2 regions of the Peribacillus sp. NPDC101481 genome follow, and region 2 is predicted to be linked to the other one. Evidence: riboswitches for the same ligand, from Rfam matches in the RefSeq annotation. Region 2 holds a riboswitch; the other holds the start of a gene.
The links. Region 2 has a riboswitch for S-adenosylmethionine ahead of ACIROD_RS20860 (O-acetylhomoserine aminocarboxypropyltransferase/cysteine synthase family protein). Riboswitches for the same ligand answer to the same signal wherever they lie in the genome.
Positions count from the first base shown of each region.

Region 1: another riboswitch for S-adenosylmethionine. It lies ahead of mtnW (2,3-diketo-5-methylthiopentyl-1-phosphate enolase); the one in region 2 lies ahead of ACIROD_RS20860 (O-acetylhomoserine aminocarboxypropyltransferase/cysteine synthase family protein).

Region 1 covers NZ_JBIWNJ010000001.1:559,126-567,094, forward strand. The annotation lists gene ACIROD_RS02565 (YncE family protein) at 1-9, opposite strand, end outside; gene ACIROD_RS02570 (hypothetical protein) at 128-394, opposite strand; gene ACIROD_RS02575 (DNA alkylation repair protein) at 504-746, shown strand; partial or broken gene ACIROD_RS02580 (DUF2188 domain-containing protein) at 804-950, opposite strand; gene ACIROD_RS02585 (CobW family GTP-binding protein) at 1,016-1,942, opposite strand; gene ACIROD_RS02590 (cupin domain-containing protein) at 2,380-2,913, opposite strand; gene ACIROD_RS02595 (methylthioribulose 1-phosphate dehydratase) at 2,938-3,567, opposite strand; gene ACIROD_RS02600 (2-hydroxy-3-keto-5-methylthiopentenyl-1-phosphate phosphatase) at 3,571-4,224, opposite strand; gene mtnW (2,3-diketo-5-methylthiopentyl-1-phosphate enolase) at 4,231-5,463, opposite strand; SAM riboswitch class I at 5,569-5,722, opposite strand; gene ACIROD_RS02610 (pyridoxal phosphate-dependent aminotransferase) at 5,854-7,026, opposite strand; gene ACIROD_RS02615 (carbon-nitrogen family hydrolase) at 7,127-7,909, shown strand.
Region 2 covers NZ_JBIWNJ010000003.1:437,483-445,451, forward strand. The annotation lists gene ACIROD_RS20825 (3-hydroxyacyl-CoA dehydrogenase/enoyl-CoA hydratase family protein) at 1-1,667, shown strand, start outside; gene ACIROD_RS20830 (acetyl-CoA C-acetyltransferase) at 1,740-2,918, shown strand; gene ACIROD_RS20835 (acyl-CoA dehydrogenase family protein) at 2,987-4,774, shown strand; gene ACIROD_RS20840 (arsenate reductase family protein) at 4,915-5,271, shown strand; gene gcvH (glycine cleavage system protein GcvH) at 5,368-5,751, shown strand; gene ACIROD_RS20850 (toprim domain-containing protein) at 5,844-6,209, shown strand; gene ACIROD_RS20855 (thioredoxin family protein) at 6,213-6,521, shown strand; SAM riboswitch class I at 6,666-6,773, shown strand; gene ACIROD_RS20860 (O-acetylhomoserine aminocarboxypropyltransferase/cysteine synthase family protein) at 6,873-7,969, shown strand, end outside.

The DNA.
Region 1 (7,969 bases), on a different contig from region 2:
CCACTTCATATTTTAAGCTCCTTATTCATTAAATATCTATTTTTTTAAAATTTTAACAATGATTTGTGAAAAAAGTATGAAGCGGATAAGAATATTTGCTAACAAGCAACCGTATCACAATCTGGAATCATAATCTTTCCAATTCAGTGATATAGAGCATGACGATCGCATTTTTCATTTCTTCCGAAAGCGAAGATTCCAGCACGCGTTTAATGGAGAGGTAAAATTTCTCCAATACTGGTTTTCGGGCACGGGGATGGGCATTTTCATCCAAAAGCTCACGGCGGATGAGTTCCGGCAAAACTTCCCTTCCACCTACATCGGTCACCTTACGATTGTTCCATATGCTTAAATAAGCCACCAGTAATTCTTCTTGCCTGATATTTTCCTTCATAGTATCCCTTCCATCCATTACTAATTCATACATATTATTGATCAAGTTCGTAAAGACTATCTTAATAATACGATTACGCTTTTTAAAATTCAAAAAAGGAGTGAGTACAGTGTCTCAAGTATACCGCTGTCCGAATTGCCGGACAAATAAATCTCGCTTCAATCTCATTCAGCAAGTAGCAACCCCCGTTAAAAAGGATCCGCAATCCGGTGAGATTGTTGAACAATATTCGAACGATTCCCTTCAGCCGTTCCATCTAGCATATAATGGTCCTGAAGTTCGGGTGCAATGTGCTGCGTGTGGATTAATAGAAGACGAAAAGACATTTGCCGCCTTTGGAATGCAAGAATAAAAATGGTCAGACCCTCAAATGGGTCTGACCATTTTTTCAATCTTTTCCCACCGACATCTTAGCCCGGTCTATGGCAATTGGAATGGCTTTTCCATCCTCATATCCTTCATCCAATAATGCATTCGCGATCTCTATAGCCTTTTCCCTGACATCTTTATCTAGATTCTTCATCGAATTTGGGTAATCGTTCTTATTCCATGGCATTAATACCGCCTCCTTGATAAGAAAGTCTTCTTATATGTTTCCCTTCTTTTATGGGCGGTAAACGTTTATCGGACCGCTCTCGCTTCCAAAGCTTTCAACTGACCGATCAACATTTCCTCATCCAACTTTTCCCCGATGATGACGATATTCAATGGCATTTTCATCATTTCATTCATATACATCGGCATTCCGTATGAGTATTGAAATAAATGGGGGTATTGTGAATGTGTAAAAGAAATGTATCCTTTCATTCTATATACCGTTTCCGGCAGGGACCTAAGCCACTCTTCAAAGTCGGTTTGTGCCACCGCACCTTCAAAGGTATGAACGACTGCAGTTAAATGCAAATTGTCATGTACATCAAGCTTTTGATGGCTATTTTGCCGATTTCTTTGCATCCCTTGCAATGATTTCAAGGAAACGTCTGCATACTCCGTCAATAAACATACAGCATCCGTATTCAGTGCCTGTATCGTATATATCAGCTGTGCGGCCTCCATCTCACTTACTAAATCCGCTTTATTCAATAGTATGAAATCGGCATGGTGGATTTGCTCGGCAAGCAGCTGTCGAAGCTGCGGAGACAGTTCCTCGCGATCGCGCCACCTTAATAAATCGACCACGGTGATAATCCCTTTATACTCCAGCCTTTTGGCGAAGATCGGGGACATGATGCCATCCAATACTTCAACTGGATGAGCAGCGCCCGTCGTTTCAATATAAACCGCATCCAAGTCATTTTCGGTTAGCAATTCATGAAGCTGAACTTCCAGTTTATCTTGAATTGTGCAGCAGATGCACCCGTCAAACAACTCCTTCAGAGGCACTCCATCACCAATGAGTCCGCTGTCAACCGATACACTGCCGAGCTCATTTAAAAGCACGGCCACTTTTCTGCCCGCGTCACTTTCCTGCTTTAATATATTTCGAAGAAGCGTCGTTTTCCCGCTGCCGAGAAAGCCGCCCAATATGTACACTTCGGTTGTTTTCATTCTTATCTGCTCCTATGATCCGGTTAAATTCGATTCCGTTAAATTTTATCATAATTACCTTACTAAAGCACTTGCCGGATTCACATAAAAAAACCAGCCCGTAAGCTGGTTTCAGACTAGGCAAATTCGAAGAAAAGCGAGTTCGACTGCAGTTTTTTATTTAAAAACGTCCAGTCGATTTCAGAAATCCGCTCCCTTTCCGCCGACTGTCTCCCGAGCCTCCTCGACGCAAGCGTCTGTGGGGTCTCGGCTAGCCAGTTATTCGGCAGGAGTGTCGCAAATTTCTTCAATCTTGCGAGATTTCTTTCCTATAAATAGAAAAAACACAAAGGGATAAATCATGTTTTTTTATAAAATCAAGGTTAGGTGAGACCATTCCGACTTCCCTTTTTTCTACAAATAAAAACCAGCCCGGAAGCTGGTTTTTTAACATTGATTCATGCTTGAACTTCGTCTTTTTCGTAAATCGGCACCCATCCTGCCGCTGTAACGAAAATGCGGACAGCAACAGTTTTCCTATCTTCTGCAAGCGTGAAATAATGTCTTGTTGATTCTGGTACACTAATAAGATCACCTGGATTAAGGCGCACGTCAAACCACTGTTTATCTTTGCCTTCAATCGCAAAGATACTCGTACCGCCTGCTATGAAACGCACTTCATCATCTTCATGGTGATGTTCCTGCTTAAAGTTTTCAAGCATTTGATCCAAGTTTGGATTCGCATCGGATAATGTGATGATATCATGCGCTTTATAGCCTCTTCTTTCGGAGATTTCCGCTATCTCTGATTGGAATGCTACAAGGATTTCCTCCTTTTCAGCATCTGTTAGATCGTATTTTTCCACGAGATGGGCCGGTAATTTAGAAATGTCCCATTGCTCATAAATAACCCCTTGTGTTTCTAAAAATCCTTTTACCTGTTCACCGTTTTCAATAACCTCGTTTGTTTCCTGGAATCTTATCGTCGCCATCATTCATTCCTCCTTCATTAGTGTTTACCTTAAAGAAACTGCAAATGCCTTTTGTTGATTTAGCAACAGTTGATATTGAAATAAAAATTCGCAAGCTTCAAGTATTCTCTTTGCTTCGAGTCCGCTTTTACCCCAAACCGTAATACCATGATTGCGGATCAGCACGGCGCCAGAGTCTTCTTCGACATGTGGCTCGAACTTATCGGATAACAGCGGAATGTCAGCATGATTATATATGATTGGAATCCGAAGTTCCGAATCTTCATCCCACCGACCGGTCGCTTTAATGATTTCATGATTACGAAAAGAAACTTGGCCCTCATCCCCGTACAATTCGGATATCACATTATTTTCAACTGTATGGACATGGAGTACACAGTTCGCATTCGTTTTCCGGTAAATGACTGTATGAAGTAAAGTTTCGGCCGATGGTCTTAGGTTCGTTTCTTCAACTGGCTTTCCTTTTAAATCCACCAGTAAAAAGTCCGAATCCGATTGCTTCCTTTTATCCTTACCGCTTGCCGTAATATAAAAGAAAGGGCTTTTGGGTTCCCGAATGGACAAGTTCCCGCTAGTTCCCATAAACCAATCCCTTTCGGCCAGTTCAGCTTTAACATCTGCCAGCTCCTGCCATTCTTTAGAATGATTATTCACGCTTTACCCACCCATCTGCTGCTTAATAATATCAATTACATCAAAAAACGTTTCAAAACCTTGATGTGGAATCCCTTCGCTATCGCATTTTTCAAGCAGTATGTCACGGGCTATGACAATATCCGCCTGTTTTGCAGCTTCAAAATCCGTTACGGAATCTCCAATAACGAATTTAAAATCTTCCGCACCCGCAATTTCCCTCATAATGGATGGCTTGCAGCAACCGCATCCATTATTACATTGATCATCACAAGAATGCGGCCACTCAATATAAATCTTTTCCTTATCAAAAAATGCACGGTTGCAATAAACGGACTCTGTTGGCAAGATATCATTCAAAAGCGGTGCAATGAAAAAATCCATGCCCCCGCTTACAATATATAAAGGGATGTTGGCTTGTTTCGTATACTCAACGAATTCATAAAACCCTGGACGAATGCCTGCCGTCTTTCTTACATATTGGATGATGTCATCCTTCAAGCCGCTATCAAGCAGGGAAAACATATCCCCTACTCCCGAAGATATACTGATTTTTTGCTGAAGGACACCGTCTTTCAACGCTTCCCATTCCGGAGGCGCAAATTTCTTCATGATGGAAATGATATTATCCGAGTTGGTGATCGTTCCGTCAAAATCACAAAAGATGATCGGTTTCATTATTTCTTATAGGCCTCCCCATAACACAAGAGCTTTTTTTAGTGTTTCATCCTCAGCAGCCGCTTCAGATAGTTCCTTTCCTGCCAGTACGGCTTCCACAGCGGATCGGAAAGCCTTTGCCCCGCCATCTGCTCCATCAGGATGCCCGTGAATTCCACCTCCGGCATTAATCACACTATCGATTCCAAAATCCTTGATTAGATCCGGAACCATGCCCGGATGAATGCCAGCAGAAGGAACAGGGAAGGCTTTTTCCCATGAAAGTTCATCTTTTGTCAGAGCTTCAGCAATCGCCAAGGTCTCCTTTTTTTCAAGTGCGACACTTCCATAAGGGGACGGGAACAAGGATAAATCCGCACCTGATAACCTTACTAATTTACCAAGCAATAATGGATAGCCGACCCCATAAAATGATGAAGCTGACAATGCTCCGCTATATGCGGGGTGCGCCATGATCGGCAGCTTGATACGATCATGTTCACTCAAGGCCTGCATTACATCCAAACCATATGTATGAACGTTGAACAACAAGGCATCTGCCCCTGCATCAGCCGCTTGCTCTGCCTTATCCAATAATTCAAATGTTTTCCCTGATAGATTGACTGCATATAAAGTTCGGTGGCCAGTGGTTTCATAGACATCATTCAATATTCGTTTTCCCGTTTTTATTCTATCGAAAAATGGAGTCAGTTCCTGGTCAAAGAGGATCTCATCATCTTTAACTAGGTCGACACCTCCTAATGCTTGTTGCCTCAGTTGCTCATTATGGAATGTTAGGTCTCTTCCTAATACACCTTTAAAGATGCTCATCACCAGGGGCCGGTTAAATACGCCAATCTTTTTCCTAATGCCTTCAATGCCAAATTGCGGCCCGGGAAAGGCTTTTTGAATATCACCGACAAAATCCAAGTCGATAAGTTTTATTTCCCCGTCCAATGAAAGTTTGCCGAAGACCGTCGTTAGGATTGCAGGTAAATCATTGGAGAAATTCCTTGCCGGATAGGCAATTTTAATAAGCGAACGGTATACTTTACGATTAAAGTAGCTGTTTGCCCTCTCTTCTTCGGAAAGTGGTGTCACCGATACGACGCGTCCCTTATGTTTTTCCAGTTGTTTCTGGACTAAATGGGGCAGGTCCGTCCATGTCCCGACAGTCAAACCTAAGGCAATGCTCTCTGCTTTTTTCTCATGATTCCCCTTAGAATCATGAATTAAATAAGTAGCGACTATCTCGCTCATTTGATCACTCCTATATCACGTTAGTAAACTCTCGATGTCATTAACCTGAAATGGTCTCAAAATGGCAAAAGCCCCTTCATAAAGAAGAGGCTTTAATAAGCCATCTTCTTATCTCCCAGCCATTGGCTGCAAGAATTAGCACCGTGCCTTGTGGATTTCAAGAAAAATCCGGCGAAGAATTCCGCCCCATTTTACAATGGAATTACGGTCGGTTGCTGGGCTTCATAGGGCTAGTCCCTCCACCTGCTCAAAATAAGAAAACGCTGATATATAAATTTGCATCCAAGTATCGAAAGATTAAGAATTTATTTTGTATTCTGACAGGTAATCCCTACTTTGTCAATAAGTTTTAACTATTTAAGGGTGAATTAATCGGATATATCATTGTGGTTAAAATAATTTTAATTTACTTATCCGTTCCACAGCCTCTTTCAGCCGTTCTTCCGAAGTCAGCAGCCCTACCCTGACATAACCTTCGCCAAATTCACCAAATCCATTCCCTGCGGCAACAGCAACGTGGGCATGCGTTAATAAATAGTCTGCAAAACTCTCGGACGTAAAACCTTTAGGTACCTTGAGCCAGGCAAAAAATGATGCCGCAGGAGCTTTGACATCCCAGCCGATTGCCCTCAATCGCTCAATGAAAACATTCCTTCGTCCCTCGTACATCTGCACTAACTGCTCTACACAGCTCTGCGAGTCAAGCAAAGCGCTTGCAGCAGCTTCTTGTATCGCCGGGAACAGACTCACATAAAGATGGTCTTGTAATAGTTCAAGAGCTTCTATGACACTCTTATTCCCCACTGCGAAGCCGACTCTCCACCCTGCCATATTGTATGTTTTCGATAGTGTGTATATTTCTATTCCTATTTCCTTCGCTCCCTCTGACTGGAGAAAGCTTATCGGTTTTTTTCCGTCGAATCCTATCGCCCCATAAGCGAAGTCGTGGACCACACAAATTGAATGCTCTTTTGCAGTAGAGACGGTCTCATCAAAGAAACTTTCAGTTGCAGAAGCACCTGTGGGATTGTTCGGATAGTTCAAGAACATCATTTTGGCTTTATCAAGTACTTGTTTATGTATGTCACTGTATTTTGGAAGAAAATCATTTTCTTCTGTCAAGGGCATGAATTCGGTCTTTGCCTGGGCTAAAACAACACCGGAAAGATAATCCGGATAGCCGGGATCCGGAACAAGGATCGTATCACCCGGATTCAATAAACACTGCGGCAGTTCGACAAGGCCTGCCTTTCCCCCGAAGAGAATCGCCACTTCACTTTTCGGATCCAGCTTGACACCGAATTCACGTTCATAAAAGACGGCAGCAGCATCTTTTAAATATTGATGCCCCCGGAATGGCGAATATTTATGATTAACCGTTTTTTCAGCAGCAGACTGCAAGCTTTTCACGATATGGTCTGGTGTCGGCTGATCAGGGTTTCCCTGGCCTAAATTAATGACATCATGTCCTTGCTCCGTAATGGCATTGACTTTTGCTACTAGTGAGGCAAAAAATTGCTTGGGTAGGTCCTGAAGCTGTCTGGATTTTTCGAATTGCACCATTTATACACCTTCTCTGAAATTTCTTGAAATTCTAGACACAAATGATATATGTTTATCATAGTCTTGTAAAGCATTTTTTACATGTGGGGGGTTTTAAACGATGAAGTGGAAAATAGCTTGTATTCAAATGGATATAGCATTCGGGCAACCGGATATCAATTTTCAGGTTGCGGAACAATGGTTTGAAAAAGCAGCACGGTCAGAACCCGATATCGTCATTTTACCAGAGCTTTGGACAACCGGATACGACTTAAGCAGGTTAAATGAGATTGCTGATCAAGAGGCGGAAAAAACGATTGAATTTCTTAAAACACAGGCAAGGAAACACGAGATTCACATCGTAGGCGGTTCCATTGCGAAAAAAACGGGCAAGGGAATCTATAACACCATGATCATCATCGATAAACAGGGAAATCTCATAAAAGAATATGATAAGCTTCACTTATTTCAGTTAATGGATGAACATCATTTCCTGAAGCCAGGAGAAAAGGATGGTTTATTTACTCTTGATGAAAAAATATGTGCTGGTTTCATTTGTTATGACATCCGTTTCCCTGAATGGCAGCGAGCCCATACCGCTAAAGGCGCCGAAGTTCTATTCGTTACGGCTGAATGGCCAAAGCCGAGACTCGATCACTGGAGAGCCTTATTGATTAGCCGTGCCATCGAGAACCAAGCCTATGTAGTAGCCGTTAATCGCTCAGGCTCTGACGTCAATAATATATTTGCCGGTCATTCGTTGATTATTGATCCTTGGGGAAATATCATAAGTGAAGCCGGAGAAGGAAACGAACTCCTGACAGGCACCTTGGACTTCAATAAAGTTACGGAAGCACGTAACAAAATACCTGTATTCGAAGATCGCCGTCCTGATTTTTATTAAATTACCCATTGACAAACTATTTAAAAAGTTGATATTATTTTCCCGAAGATTAAAATTTCA
Region 2 (7,969 bases):
GTCCGTTGATTGGAAGGGCAACTAGTGCGACTTTCCGGACACTTGATGTAGTTGGATTGGATACCTTTGCACATGTTGCCAGAAACGTATATGAACAGGTGGATGGAGAAGAAAAAGAAGTTTTCAAAATACCTGATTTCATGAATGAAATGCTTAAGAATGGGTGGCTTGGAAGCAAGTCAGGCCAAGGATTTTTCTTGAAAAAAGGAAAGGAAATCCTTGAACTGAATCCCGATACCCTTGAATATGATGCACGAAAAAGATTAAAAACGCCTTCCATTGAAATGGCTAAACAGGCCAAGGGCTTTGAAAATAAAATGAAAGCGCTTGTTTATAGCGAAGACCGTACCGGCCAATTACTTTGGAATGTCCTGAATCCGGCGCTTGTGTATTCTGCCCAGCTGCTTGGGGACATCGCGGATGACATCGTGGCGATCGATCAAGCGATGAAATGGGGCTTCGGATGGTCAACAGGACCATTTGAAACATGGGATGCGATAGGGGTAGAAAAATCGGTAGCCCGAATGGAGGCGGAAGGCATCACCGTTCCGCAATGGGTGAAGGATATGCTCGCTAAAGGCATCACTTCCTTCTATAAAGAAGAAAATGGCATAGTTCACTATTATGATAATGGTGAATATAAGGAACTTGTTGCAAATCCTAAAGTGATGAATCTTAAAGCGATAAAGAAACAAAAAGGCGTAATCAAGAAAAACAGTGGTGCAAGCCTGATGGATATCGGCGATGGAGTGGCTCTTCTTGAATTCACTTCACCGAATAATGCAATCGGTCTGGATATCATACAAATGATCAATGCGGCGGTCGACGAAGCGGAAGCGAATTTTAAAGGCTTGGTCATCGGAAACCAAGGAAAGAACTTCTGTGTAGGCGCTAATATTGCAATGATGCTGATGGAAGCACAGGATGACAACATTTTTGAACTCGATATGGTCATCAGCCAATTCCAAAAGGCGATGCTTAAAATCAAGTACAGTGCTGTTCCTGTAGTGGTTGCACCGTTTAATATGACACTTGGCGGGGGAGCTGAAGTATCCCTTCCGGCAGCGCGCATCCAGGCAACGACAGAAACGTATATGGGACTAGTGGAAGCTGGTGTAGGTTTGATTCCAGGCGGCGGCGGGACTAAAGAACTTTATGTGAAGACGTTGAGGAATATGCCGAAGGGCGTCGACTTCGACTTACAGAAAGTGGCCAACCAAGTATTTGAAACGGTCGCCATGGCAAAAGTTTCTACCTCCGCCGAGGAAGCGAGAGGGAACAATTTCCTTAATTCAGCGGATGGAATAAGCGTAAATGCGGATCATCAGCTATATGATGCGAAACAGGCGGTAATTTCCATGCATGAACAAGGCTATATCGCTCCGGCCCGCACAAAAATCCCTGTCGTAGGTGAAACGGGATATGCCGCACTTCTATTAGGGGCGGAATCCATGCGCCTTTCAGGTTTCTTATCAGAACATGACCTTGTCATAGCCAAAGAGCTTGCATATGTGCTGGCGGGGGGAAAACTCCCATTTGGCACGGAAGTAGATGAACAATACATCTTGAACCTAGAAAAACAGGCATTCCTGAAACTGGTTTCGACTCCGAAATCCCAAGCAAGGATGCAGCATATGCTTGTTAAAGGCAAACCACTCCGTAATTGATGAATGGACGAAGAAATGGCCAAAACGAAGATTAATAGATCAATAGCTTAAAAATGAGTAAGGGGGATCCTCATGAAAGAAGCGGTAATAGTAGCTGGAGCAAGGACTCCGGTTGGAAGAGCGAAAAAAGGTTCTCTTGCCAGTGTACGTCCTGATGATTTAGGGGCTCTTGTCGTAAAGGAAACGTTAAAGCGTGCAGGAAATTATGAAGGCACCATCGATGACCTGATTATCGGTTGTGCAATGCCTGAAGCGGAGCAAGGATTGAACATGGCTCGTAACATTGGTGCATTGGCAGGATTACCTTATACAGTACCGGCCATAACGATTAATCGTTACTGTTCAAGCGGGCTGCAAAGCATCGCATATGGAGCGGAAAGGATCATGCTCGGCCAAAGTGATACTGTCATTGCAGGCGGAGCGGAATCCATGAGCCTTTTGCCAATGATGGGCCATGTAACACGTCCGAACGCGAGACTTGCGGAAACGGCACCGGAATATTATATGGGTATGGGCCACACTGCTGAAGCCGTTGCAAAAAAATACGGCATTTCCCGTGACGATCAAGATGCATTTTCTGTTCGTAGTCATCAAAAGGCGGCGAAGGCCATTGCAGAAGGAAAGTTTTCGGATGAGATCGTGCCGGTTGACGTAACCCTTCGTTCAGTGGGACCAGATCTTAAGTTAAAGGAAAAAACATTTACATTTACACAGGATGAGGGCGTTCGTCCAGGCACCACTGCTGAAGTGCTAAAAAAACTAAGACCTGCATTCTCTGTTACAGGCTCCGTAACAGCAGGGAATTCCTCACAAACGAGTGATGGTGCAGCCGCGGTCATGGTCATGGATGGGGAAAAGGCCTCTTCATTAGGGATGAAACCGATGGGTAAGTTCCGTTCCTTTGCTGTAGCGGGAGTACCGCCTGAAATCATGGGTATCGGACCGATTGCAGCCATTCCTAAAGCTTTGAAGCTAGCGGGTCTTGAGTTATCGGATATTGGTTTATTTGAATTGAATGAAGCCTTTGCTTCCCAATCCATTCAAATCATTCGTGAGCTCGGTTTGAATGAAGAGATTGTCAATGTAAATGGCGGAGCCATCGCCTTAGGCCATCCACTAGGATGTTCGGGGGCAAAACTGACATTAAGCCTGCTACATGAAATGAAGCGCAGAAACCAACAGTTCGGAGTCGTGACAATGTGTATCGGCGGCGGAATGGGTGCTGCTGGAGTATTTGAATTATTGGCTTAATCCCCCCCTCCCGGAAGCTGTCATGCTTCCGGCGGATTTACTATCTTAAATACTTAGGAGGAAATAACATGTCCAATCAAACTACAGATAACCTCATTAAAGGCGGAGCCTTTTTAGTAGAAGATATTACGTATGATCAAGTGTTTACACCGGAAGATTATTCTGATGAGCATAAAATGATCGCCAAAACTACCGAGGATTTCGTAGAGAATGAAATTCTGCCGCAGGTTGAACATTTAGAAAACCATGAATTTGACCGTTCCGTTAAATTACTGAAACATGCAGGTGAAATCGGTTTACTTGGTGCTGACGTTCCTGAGGAATACAGCGGATTGGGTCTTGATAAAATCAGTTCGGCATTGATTACAGAAAAAATGGCACTTTCAGGCGGCTTTGGAATTACGCATGGTGCACATGTAGGTATCGGATCTTTGCCGATCGTATTATTCGGGAATGAAGAACAAAAGAAAAAATACCTCCCTTTACTGGCAACGGGTGAGAAGATTGCAGCGTATGCCTTAACGGAACCAAGCTCAGGTTCAGATGCCTTGGGAGCAAAAACGACAGCGAAATTGAATGCCGAAGGAACACACTATATTTTAAATGGTGAAAAACAATGGATTACAAATGCAGGTTTTGCAGATGTCTTCTGTGTATACGCCAAAATCGACGGCGAACAATTCTCCGCTTTCATAGTTGAGCGTGATTATGATGGCGTATCAACTGGTGCTGAAGAGAAGAAAATGGGAATCAAAAGCTCATCTACACGTACATTAATCCTTGAAGATGTACATGTGCCAGTCGAAAACCTTTTGGGTGTAGCCGGAAAAGGACATGTCATCGCTTTCAATATCCTGAATATCGGCCGTTATAAATTAGGTGTCGGTGCTGTCGGCGGATCTAAACGTGCCCTTGAGATTACAGCAGCTTATACGAATCAACGTCAACAGTTCAAAACGAAAATTTCCGATTTTAACTTGACGAAAGAAAAACTTGCAACAATGGCATCCAAAATTTATGCAGCAGAAAGCTCTGTATACCGTACCGTTGGCCTTTATGAACAAAGACAAAGCAAATTGACGGATGAGCAAGTGAAAGATGGGAAATCAATGGCTGCTGCAATCGCTGAATATGCCATTGAGTGTTCATTGAATAAATTCTTCGCTTCCGAAGTGTTGGATTATGTTACGGACGAAGGCGTACAGCTTCATGGTGGCTATGGTTTCATGCAGGAGTATGAAATTGAAAAAGCATATCGTGATTCCCGGATTAACCGGATCTTTGAAGGTACAAATGAAATCAATCGATTGCTTGTCCCTGGAACTTTCCTGAAGAAAGCACTTAAAGGGGAATTGCCGCTTCTTCAAAAGGCTCAAAGCCTGCAAGAGGAATTAATGATGATGATGCCGGAAGAACCTGGTGATGAGCCATTGGCACAAGAAAAAATGCTTGTTAGAAATGCTAAGAAAATCGGGATTCTGGCAGCTGGCCTTGCTGCACAGAAATACGGCAAAACTCTTGATCAAGAACAAGAAATCCTCTCCAACATTGCTGATATCGCATCCCTTGCCTATGCAGCGGAATCCGTGGTATTGCGTACGGAAAAAGCAATAGCAGCTACAGGTCTGGAGAAGAACAAACAAAAAGTGCTTTACACAGAAATCTTCGTTCAGGAAGCTTTCAATGAAATAGAACAGCACGCAAAGGAAACGTTAATCGCAGTGGAAACAGGCGATACTCTTCGCATCATGCTTGCGTCGCTCCGTAAGCTGACAAGGCATAATCCGATCAATGTCATTGCGAAAAAACGTGAAGCTTCCGTCAAGGTAATCGAAGCTGAAAAATATGCTCTTTAAGAAATGAATCAAAATCAGTAAAGGGAATGCCCGAGAAGGCATTCCCTTATTTCCTTTGATGAAATCGCATTGGAAATTCAAAAGACAATTCGTTGTATTGCGTGATGAAAACGGGTATTCTATTGATAGGTGGTGAAATGATGGGCTTAACATTATATTGGTACCCAAAATGCGGCACATGCCGTAACGCGAAGAAGTGGCTTGATAATCATGAACTGCAGTATGAAGCAATCCATATAGCGGAAAATCCGCCTTCGCGAACAGAAATAGAACAACTATATAAAATCAGCAATTTGGAGTTGAAGAAGTTTTTCAATACTAGCGGTCAAAAATATCGGGAGCTTGGCTTAAAGGATAAGCTGAAAGAAGCTTCTGAAGCAGAGATGCTTGATATATTGTCCACAGATGGCATGCTTCTGAAAAGGCCGATTGTTACGGATGGCACCAAAGTGACGGTAGGTTTCAAAGAGGAACAATTCGAACAGGTTTGGAACTGAAAATTTCTCGAAATATTTGGTTAATTCCTTACTTAAACAAACAATCTACCTTATAATGGAATAGATAAAATAAGATGTACATATGGAGGGTTAATAATGACAACAACACCAAAAGAACTTCGTTACACAAAAGAACATGAATGGGTCAAAACGGAAGATGGAACAGTGCGCATTGGAATTACAGCTTTCGCACAGTCCGAGCTTGGGGACATCGTATTCGTTGAGCTTCCGGAAATCGGCGATGAATTGAAAGCGAACGAACCATTCGGAAGTGTTGAATCCGTTAAGACCGTTTCTGAGCTTTATGCACCTATCAGTGGCAAGGTTATTGAAGTAAACGAAGATTTAAGTGACAACCCTGAATATGTAAATGAGTCTCCTTATGAAAAGGCATGGATGGTCGTGCTTGAACCATCTAATAGCAGTGATATTGAAAGCTTGATGAGCGCTGAAGAGTATGAGAGTTTAATCAACGGTTAAAAAAAAGGAGAGGGGGGACTGAAAAGGCCTGCTCTCTTTTTCATTTTGTACCGTGGCAGTTGCGCACATAATTCGTGAGATGGAGTGATGACATGGAGTGGGGCGAATTCGATAAAGTGATCATTGTAGAAGGCAGTTCCGATAGAAGAAAAGTTGCCTCCGTTTTAAATGAAGATGTGGAAATAAGATGTACGAATGGGACCATATCATTAACTAAGCTGGATGAATTAGTGGATGAATTGATGGACCGTGATGTTTATCTCCTTTTTGACGCAGATGAATCAGGAGAAAAGCTGCGGAAGCAGTTCCGAAGGGAAATGCCTGAGGCGAACCACCTGTATATTAATAAAATGTACAAAGAAGTGGAAAGCTCACCCGAACATCATATCGCAACTGTGCTTCTATCTGCCAATATGAATGTGAAAATGAAATTTTTAAGTCAAAGGGTGAACGACTAATTGATGCAGGAATGGAAAGAAGAAGAGTGTAAGCTTGCTGTTGAAAATGGGGAAACCTTTTGCTTATATTTATATACCCCTTTATGCGGCACTTGTCAGGTTGCCTCCAAGATGCTGACGATATCCTTGGAGCTATTCCCGGAATTGAAGGCAGGCAAAATGAATATGAATTATGTCCAAGCAATTGCCGAATCATATGAAATCGAAAGTGTTCCATGTTTATTATTTTTCAAAGAAGGACGGCTGCACAAAAAAATATATGCCTTTCAATCCGTTCCTTATTTGTACGGATTGCTTAAGGAAATCAGCTAAGAAACCAATCGGAACCGTGGTTGGTTTCTTTGTTGCGGACATATGAATGTTAGATGAAATTAAACAAAGAATATTCTAACAATTCATTGACTGATTTAATCTAAAATGCTATATTTTGAATTAAGTAACGGCAGAATTTAATAGTTCTTATCAAGAGTGGCGGAGGGACTGGCCCGACGAAGCCCGGCAACCGGTATAAATTTTTATATACGGTGCTAATTCCAGCAGAGTGTTGGCTCTGGTAGATGAGGTGTATTCTTGAAACCTCTTCTTATTGAAGTGGTTTTTTTGTTTATAAAAGGCCAGACATCATATAATTCCAACTAAATCCATAGAAAAAGGTGAAATCATATGTCAGGGAAAAAATTGCGTTTCGAAACATTGAGTGTTCATGGCGGTCTGCAAGCTGATAAAACAGGTGCACGTGCAGTTCCTATCTACCAAAGCAATGCATACTTGTTCAAGGACACCGACCATGCAGCGAATTTATTTGGCCTAAAGGAGAATGGCTATATATATTCACGACTCCATAATCCCACGATCAGCGTTTTTGAGGAAAGAATGGCCTTATTGGAAGGCGGAATCGGCGGATTGGCAACAGCAAGCGGAATGGCTGCCATCTCACTTTCAATCCTGAATATTGCCGCTGCAGGGGATGAGATTGTTTCAGCATCTACATTATATGGCGGTACGTATAACCTTTTTGAAAATACTCTTCCTAAATACGGGATTAAAGTGAAGTTCGTTTCTCCAGATGACCCTGAAAATTTCAAAAGGGCGATTACGCCAAGAACTAAAGCCATTTTTGCTGAAACCATCGGAAATCCAAGTTTGAGGGTGCTTGATATTGAAGCGGTAGCGAAAATCGCCCATGATGCCGGAATACCTTTAATCGTTGATAATACCTTTGCGACACCGTATCTATGCAGACCAATTGATTTTGGAGCGGATATTGTCATCCATTCCGCTACAAAATGGCTTCTGGGAAATGGAACTACGCTTGGCGGTGTCATCGTGGATGGAGGGAAATTCGATTGGAACTCGCCAAATTACCCTGGCTTCACAGAGCCTGACCCAAGTTACGACAATCTGGTATACGCCGAGGCAGTTGGACCTGCCGCATTCATAACGAAAGCCCGAGTCCAGTTACTCCGTGATTTAGGACCTGCGCTAAGTGCCCAAAGTGCATTCCAGTTTACGCTTGGACTTGAAACGCTGCATGTAAGGATGAAAGAGCATCTATCAAACACCAAGTCTGTCATTAAATATTTAAAAAACCATCCTGCGGTGACTTGGGTTTCACATCCTGGTGATGAGGATCATCCCGATAAAGCCCTTGCGGAAAAATATTTGCCAAAGGGAGCTGGATCTGTTGTGACTTTTGGGATACAAGGTAATCGAGAAGCTGGGGCAAAACTTATCAATTCGGTGGAATTATGGTCCCATGT